Regions from separate parts of the Cryobacterium sp. 10S3 genome, predicted to be linked through region 1. Evidence: riboswitches for the same ligand, from Rfam matches in the RefSeq annotation. Region 1 holds a riboswitch; the other holds the start of a gene.
What was found. A riboswitch is a leader RNA that binds a small molecule or an ion and turns the genes downstream of it on or off. The one in region 1 is predicted to bind magnesium.

Region 1 (3,410 bases):
ACGTGCGGATCTGCCATGAGAAGTATGGTTTGCCGGTCGGACAGCAGCGGCATGAGCAGATCTGTGACGAACGACCGCCTCGAAGTGGATACGACGTTCTTGGTGTCCATGTTTGCTGATAGTTCGAGCCTGCTCGGCGGGCTGAACGAGGTCGAAGTCGCGTCACCGGTGTCGCCAGCTTCGGGGGACGACTCGGTCCGCGACAACCAGCCGGGCCGGAGTGAGGGGTCTTGGCGCCGTGCGCTTTGGTGACGATCCCAGGCCTCTTCAACGTCCAGTCGACGGTCGGAGCGGACAACGCGCGGTAGGTGACGCAGTTCCGTCAGTACCCCTTGAGTGAGCGGCATCCAGCCCGGTTCGCAGGGCGTGAGGACCATGTCTGGTGCGATCCGGAAGAGATTTAGTCGGTGAGCGGCCAGACGCGCCTGGGCGGTGAACGTCGGGTCCGTCATCGTCCCGAGAGGAAGGTCAGGCCCGGGATCAGACCGGGAACCGGCTGCGACCTGGTTCGCGTTCAGTGGCAGCAGGATGAGTGATCCGAATGAGTGCATCCCTGTCCTCTGCTTCCTCAAGTCTTGGTCTCGACTTAGGTCCTCGCCCTTGGCGTTCTGGTCTTTCCGGGTCCGATGAAGGGTTGGACCGGGGGATCTAGTCGAGTTGAGCACTTTAGAACGCGGCGCGCTAGCAAGGTAAAGCTATCCATGTTGCCGCGCCGCCCAGACGGCGGCCGTTTAACGTCGCGGCAAGGTGAACGCTTGTGGAACATTGACAGCCGCGATTGCTTCTGTTGGGGTCTCCGCGTACAGTCATCTTTGCAGGGCGCCGTTCGTTAGCTGAGGCTCCTTTGTGGATATAAGCCAGCGACCCCCAACGTCCAGAGACGCCCCGGGTCAGGACAGGTTTTCCCGGAACAAGGGATTGCCCCGATTGGCTCCCGGTTTCCGGGTTAACGCCGCAAAGTGCCAAAGGTCTTACGAGGAGAGGTTACCTCGGCCGGTCTGGTCGGACTCTTCGTGTGCGCTGAGCAAAGCGGAGGGAGCACGTCAATGAGCGAGAGCCATAGACCCTACCTCCTGCCGACCACGCGCACCAGGTAGCAGTCTGCCTGCACACGCCTTTCTGGTGGCGTGCCCCGCGGTGATCGCATCCCGGCCAGGTCATATATTCTCGCCCGGCCCTGTGGTTTCCGCGGTGTTCCCGACATCGCCGGCCCTCGTGGGGCCGCGTTTGATCGGCTCCCGGATCCTGTCTTTTCATTTCCTGCAGAAAGTTCACCATGGATACAACGTCAAACCTCGTTCCTCCGACCGGGCCCGTGTCAGCGGTCCTGGATTCCGCGCACGTGGGCGATATTGAAGGGGCCATGGGCACGATTCGACTCGGCGATGATGCGCCGCGGCGGGGCGTGCGGGCAAAACTGCGTACCCTTTTGGCCATTCTGGGTCCTGGACTGATTGTGATGGTCGGCGACAACGACGCTGGCGCGTTTGGGACCTACACGCAAGCTGGCCAAAATTATGGGACCACATTGCTGTGGACGTTGCTGCTGCTGGTACCTGTCCTCTACGTGAACCAGGAAATGGTGTTGCGGTTGGGGGTGGTCACGGGGGTGGGCCATGCCCGGCTCATCTTGGAACGTTTTGGAAAGTTCTGGGGAGCCTTCAGCGTCATTGACCTGTTCATCCTGAACGCGCTCACCATCGTGACCGAATTCATCGGTATCAGTTTGGGCTTGCAGTATCTGGGCATCCCCCAAATTCCCGGCGTAATTGTTGCAGCCGTGCTCGTGCTCGGCGCCGTCAGCACCGGGTCTTTTAAACGGTTCGAACGCGTCAGCATGGTTCTTGTTGCCGGGTCCCTCTTGTTGGTCCCCATTTTCTTTCTGTCGGGTCCGAATCTGGGCGAGATGGCGACCAATTTTGTGCTCCCCGGGATGCCACCCGGGTCCCAACTTTCCACGGTGATGCTGCTCATCATCGGGATCGTCGGCACGACCGTCGCCCCGTGGCAGTTGTTCTTCCAACAGTCCTATGTCATTGACAAGCGCATCACGCCCCGGTTCATGAATTACGAAAAGGTCGACTTGTGGATCGGGATCTTGATGGTCATCGTCGGTGCGGCCGCGATCATCGGCTTCACGTCCGCCACCTTCACGGGCCGGCCCGAATTCGGCAACTTCACTGACGCACTCGGGGTCGCAGAAGGCCTCGGCAAGTTTGTCGGACGTGGCGTGGGAGTGATGTTCGCGATCGCGTTGATCGACGCGTCCATTATTGGTGCGGCCGCAGTAGGTTTGTCTACTTCATACGCGTTGGGCGACGTGTTGGGGTTGAAGCACTCCCTGCACCGCAAACCGTGGGAAGCGAAGGGCTTCTACGCCGTATTCGCTGCCCTCCTCGCCCTGGCAGCCACGATTGTTCTGATTCCCGGTGCGCCGCTGGGACTCTTGACCGTGGGAGTACAGACTCTCGCCGGGGTGCTGCTACCTTCAGCCACGGTCTTCCTCTTATTGCTCTGCAACGACAAAGACGTGCTGGGCCCCTGGGTCAACGGCAAATGGTTGAACCTGTTCACGTCTGTTGTCGTCGCCGTGCTGGTCATGCTTTCCATCATCCTCACAGCCAGCGTTCTCTTCCCAGACATCACGGGAGAGACAATCTTGTCCATCCTCGGCGGGGGCAGCGTCTTGGGAATTCTTGTCGGAGCGACCGCCCTGGTCCTTCGCCGGCGACGCCCGGCCGGTGATGCGGTGCTCCCGATGGAACACAGTCAACGTCTCCGTTGGCGGATGCCACCCCTCACCCTCCTCGCCCGCCCGGAGCTCTCCACCGGTCGGACCATCGGATTGGGCGTGCTGCGCGCCTACCTGATCCTCGCTATGGTCCTAGTCGTCGTCCGCGTCATCCAGCTCGCACTGGGCCACTAGCCGCGAGCACCATATTCTCAATACCACCCCGACAACGTGCCACCTCTACCTAGCCTTGTTCGTGAAAGAAGCCACTGTGTCTAACTCTCCCGTTCCAACAACAACTAAATCCGCTCTCCGTCTTTCCCAACTCCTGCGCCATGCCGTGGTCGACAGCCAAGGAAAACAACTTGCCAAACTCGCTGACGTCATTGTTCGCCTCAGGGGAGATGACTACCCCCTCGTGACCGCGCTCGTGGTCAAAGTGGGTTCCGAAACCATCTACGTCCCGATCGCCGACGTCAGAGCCTTGGAACCCAATCGAGTCGAGCTCACCACAGCCCGCTTGAACGTGCGGGCATTCCAGCGCCGCCCGGGCGAGGTCCTACTCAACGCTGACGTCCTGGGCCACCGCCTCATCGACGTGCACATGGCCTCCCTCGTCCGTGCTCACGACATTTATCTCAGCTCCGACACCGCCACGTGGGCTGTCACAGGATTGAAC
Region 2 (3,410 bases), 2.0 Mb from region 1:
GCAACCCTATCTCCCAGCGCGATTGGGACACCAACGCCGCCTGGGATATCCACCGGGACGACCCTGCGTTCGGCTACCGGTTCATCGCCGACGAGCTCCACCAGGCGGGCCTCAGCGCCGGCGAGAACCGGGTCTGGCGGCTGTGCTCGCAGCAGCGGCTCTGGTCCGTGTTCGCGAAGAAACGCGGCCTCACCCGTAAGGCCGGCCCGCCCGTCCACGACGATCTCGTCGAGCGGAAATTCACCGCGACACGCCCGAACCAGCTTTGGCTGACCGACATCACCGAACACCGCACCGACGAGGGCAAGCTCTACCTCTGCGCGATCAAAGACGTCTACTCGAACAAGATCGTCGGCTACTCCATCGACTCCCGAATGAAAGCATCCCTGGCCGTCGCAGCGGCCCGCAACGCGATCGGCCAGCGCACCATCGACGGCACGATCCTGCACTCGGACCGAGGCTCTCAATTCCGCTCCAACGCGTTCCTTCGGGTGCTGAAGAACAACGGCATCACCGGGTCGATGGGTCGCGTCGGCGCCTGCGGCGATAACGCCGCGATGGAGTCGTTCTTCGCCCTGCTGCAGAAGAACGTCCTGGACCGGCAGCGGTGGTCAACCCGGGAAGAACTGCGCCTGGCGATGGTGGTCTGGATCGAGAGGACCTACCACCGCAAGCGCCGACAACGCCGCCTCGGCAAGCTCACCCCGATCGAGTTTGAGACAATAAACGTGGCCCTCAAGGCCGCCTGAAACCACTAACCCTTTGAGTCAACTGAACTCGGGGCAGTCCCCAGCGGCATGAGCAAATCTGTGACGAACGACCGCCTCGAAGTGGATACGACGTCCTTGGTGTCCATGTTTGCTGATAGTTCGAGTCTGCTCGGCGGGCTGAACGAGGTCGAAGTCGCGTCACCGGTGTCGCCAGCTTCGGGGGACGACTCGGTCCGCGACAACCAGCCGGGCCGGAGTGAGGGGTCTTGGCGCCGTGCGCTTTGGTGACGATCCCAGGCCTCTTCAACGTCCAGTCGACGGTCGGAGCGGACAACGCGCGGTAGGTGACGCAGTTCCGTCAGTACCCCTTGAGTGAGCGGCATCCAGCCCGGTTCGCAGGGCGTGAGGACCATGTCTGGTGCGATCCGGAAGAGATTTAGTCGGTGAGCGGCCAGACGCGCCTGGGCGGTGAACGTCGGGTCCGTCATCGTGCCGAGAGGAAGGTCAGGCCCGGGATCAGACCGGGAACCGGCTGCGACCTGGTTCGCGTTCAGTGGCAGCAGGATGAGTGATCCGAATGAGTGCATCCCTGTCCTCTGCTTCCTCAAGTCTTGGTCTCGACTTAGGTCCTCGCCCTTGGCGTTCTGGTCTTTCCGGGTCCGATGAAGGGTTGGACCGGGGGATCTAGTCGAGTTGAGCACTTTAGAACGCGGCGCGCTAGCAAGGTAAAGCTATCCATGTTGCCGCGCCGCCCAGACGGCGGCCGTTTAACGTCGCGGCAAGGTGAACGCTTGTGGAACATTGACAGCCGCGATTGCTTCTGTTGGGGTCTCCGCGTACAGTCATCTTTGCAGGGCGCCGTTCGTTAGCTGAGGCTCCTTTGTGGATATAAGCCAGCGACCCCCAACGTCCAGAGACGCCCCGGGTCAGGACAGGTTTTCCCGGAACAAGGGATTGCCCCGATTGGCTCCCGGTTTCCGGGTTAACGCCGCAAAGTGCCAAAGGTCTTACGAGGAGAGGTTACCTCGGCCGGTCTGGTCGGACTCTTCGTGTGCGCTGAGCAAAGCGGAGGGAGCACGTCAATGAGCGAGAGCCATAGACCCTACCTCCTGCCGACCACGCGCACCAGGTAGCAGTCTGCCTGCACACGCCTTTCTGGTGGCGTGCCCCGCGGTGATCGCATCCCGGCCAGGTCATATATTCTCGCCCGGCCCTGTGGTTTCCGCGGTGTTCCCGACATCGCCGGCCCTCGTGGGGCCGCGTTTGATCGGCTCCCGGATCCTGTCTTTTCATTTCCTGCAGAAAGTTCACCATGGATACAACGTCAAACCTCGTTCCTCCGACCGGGCCCGTGTCAGCGGTCCTGGATTCCGCGCACGTGGGCGATATTGAAGGGGCCATGGGCACGATTCGACTCGGCGATGATGCGCCGCGGCGGGGCGTGCGGGCAAAACTGCGTACCCTTTTGGCCATTCTGGGTCCTGGACTGATTGTGATGGTCGGCGACAACGACGCTGGCGCGTTTGGGACCTACACGCAAGCTGGCCAAAATTATGGGACCACATTGCTGTGGACGTTGCTGCTGCTGGTACCTGTCCTCTACGTGAACCAGGAAATGGTGTTGCGGTTGGGGGTGGTCACGGGGGTGGGCCATGCCCGGCTCATCTTGGAACGTTTTGGAAAGTTCTGGGGAGCCTTCAGCGTCATTGACCTGTTCATCCTGAACGCGCTCACCATCGTGACCGAATTCATCGGTATCAGTTTGGGCTTGCAGTATCTGGGCATCCCCCAAATTCCCGGCGTAATTGTTGCAGCCGTGCTCGTGCTCGGCGCCGTCAGCACCGGGTCTTTTAAACGGTTCGAACGCGTCAGCATGGTTCTTGTTGCCGGGTCCCTCTTGTTGGTCCCCATTTTCTTTCTGTCGGGTCCGAATCTGGGCGAGATGGCGACCAATTTTGTGCTCCCCGGGATGCCACCCGGGTCCCAACTTTCCACGGTGATGCTGCTCATCATCGGGATCGTCGGCACGACCGTCGCCCCGTGGCAGTTGTTCTTCCAACAGTCCTATGTCATTGACAAGCGCATCACGCCCCGGTTCATGAATTACGAAAAGGTCGACTTGTGGATCGGGATCTTGATGGTCATCGTCGGTGCGGCCGCGATCATCGGCTTCACGTCCGCCACCTTCACGGGCCGGCCCGAATTCGGCAACTTCACTGACGCACTCGGGGTCGCAGAAGGCCTCGGCAAGTTTGTCGGACGTGGCGTGGGAGTGATGTTCGCGATCGCGTTGATCGACGCGTCCATTATTGGTGCGGCCGCAGTAGGTTTGTCTACTTCATACGCGTTGGGCGACGTGTTGGGGTTGAAGCACTCCCTGCACCGCAAACCGTGGGAAGCGAAGGGCTTCTACGCCGTATTCGCTGCCCTCCTCGCCCTGGCAGCCACGATTGTTCTGATTCCCGGTGCGCCGCTGGGACTCTTGACCGTGGGAGTACAGACTCTCGCCGGGGTGCTGCTACCTTCAGCCACGGTCTTCCTCTTATTGCTCTGCAACGACAAAGACGTGCTGGGCCCCTGGGTCAACGGCAAATGGTTGAACCTGTTCACGTCTGTTGTCGTCGCCGTGCTGGTCATGCTTTCCATCATCCTCACAGCCAGCGTTCTCTTCCCAGACATCACGGGAGAGACAATCTTGTC

Region 2: it holds a riboswitch for magnesium, as region 1 does, so the genes downstream of both, RHM57_RS19425 (Nramp family divalent metal transporter) here and RHM57_RS10260 (Nramp family divalent metal transporter) in region 1, are expected to answer to the same signal.

Annotation. Positions count from the first base shown of each region.
Region 1 is NZ_CP133773.1:2,204,316-2,207,725, reverse strand. It holds gene RHM57_RS10265 (hypothetical protein) at 1-452, opposite strand, end outside; M-box (ykoK) riboswitch at 819-988, shown strand; gene RHM57_RS10260 (Nramp family divalent metal transporter) at 1,343-2,926, shown strand; gene RHM57_RS10255 (magnesium transporter MgtE N-terminal domain-containing protein) at 3,003-3,410, shown strand, end outside.
Region 2 is NZ_CP133773.1:4,211,981-4,215,390, forward strand. It holds one part of gene RHM57_RS19420 (IS3 family transposase) at 1-749, shown strand, start outside; M-box (ykoK) riboswitch at 1,565-1,734, shown strand; gene RHM57_RS19425 (Nramp family divalent metal transporter) at 2,089-3,410, shown strand, end outside.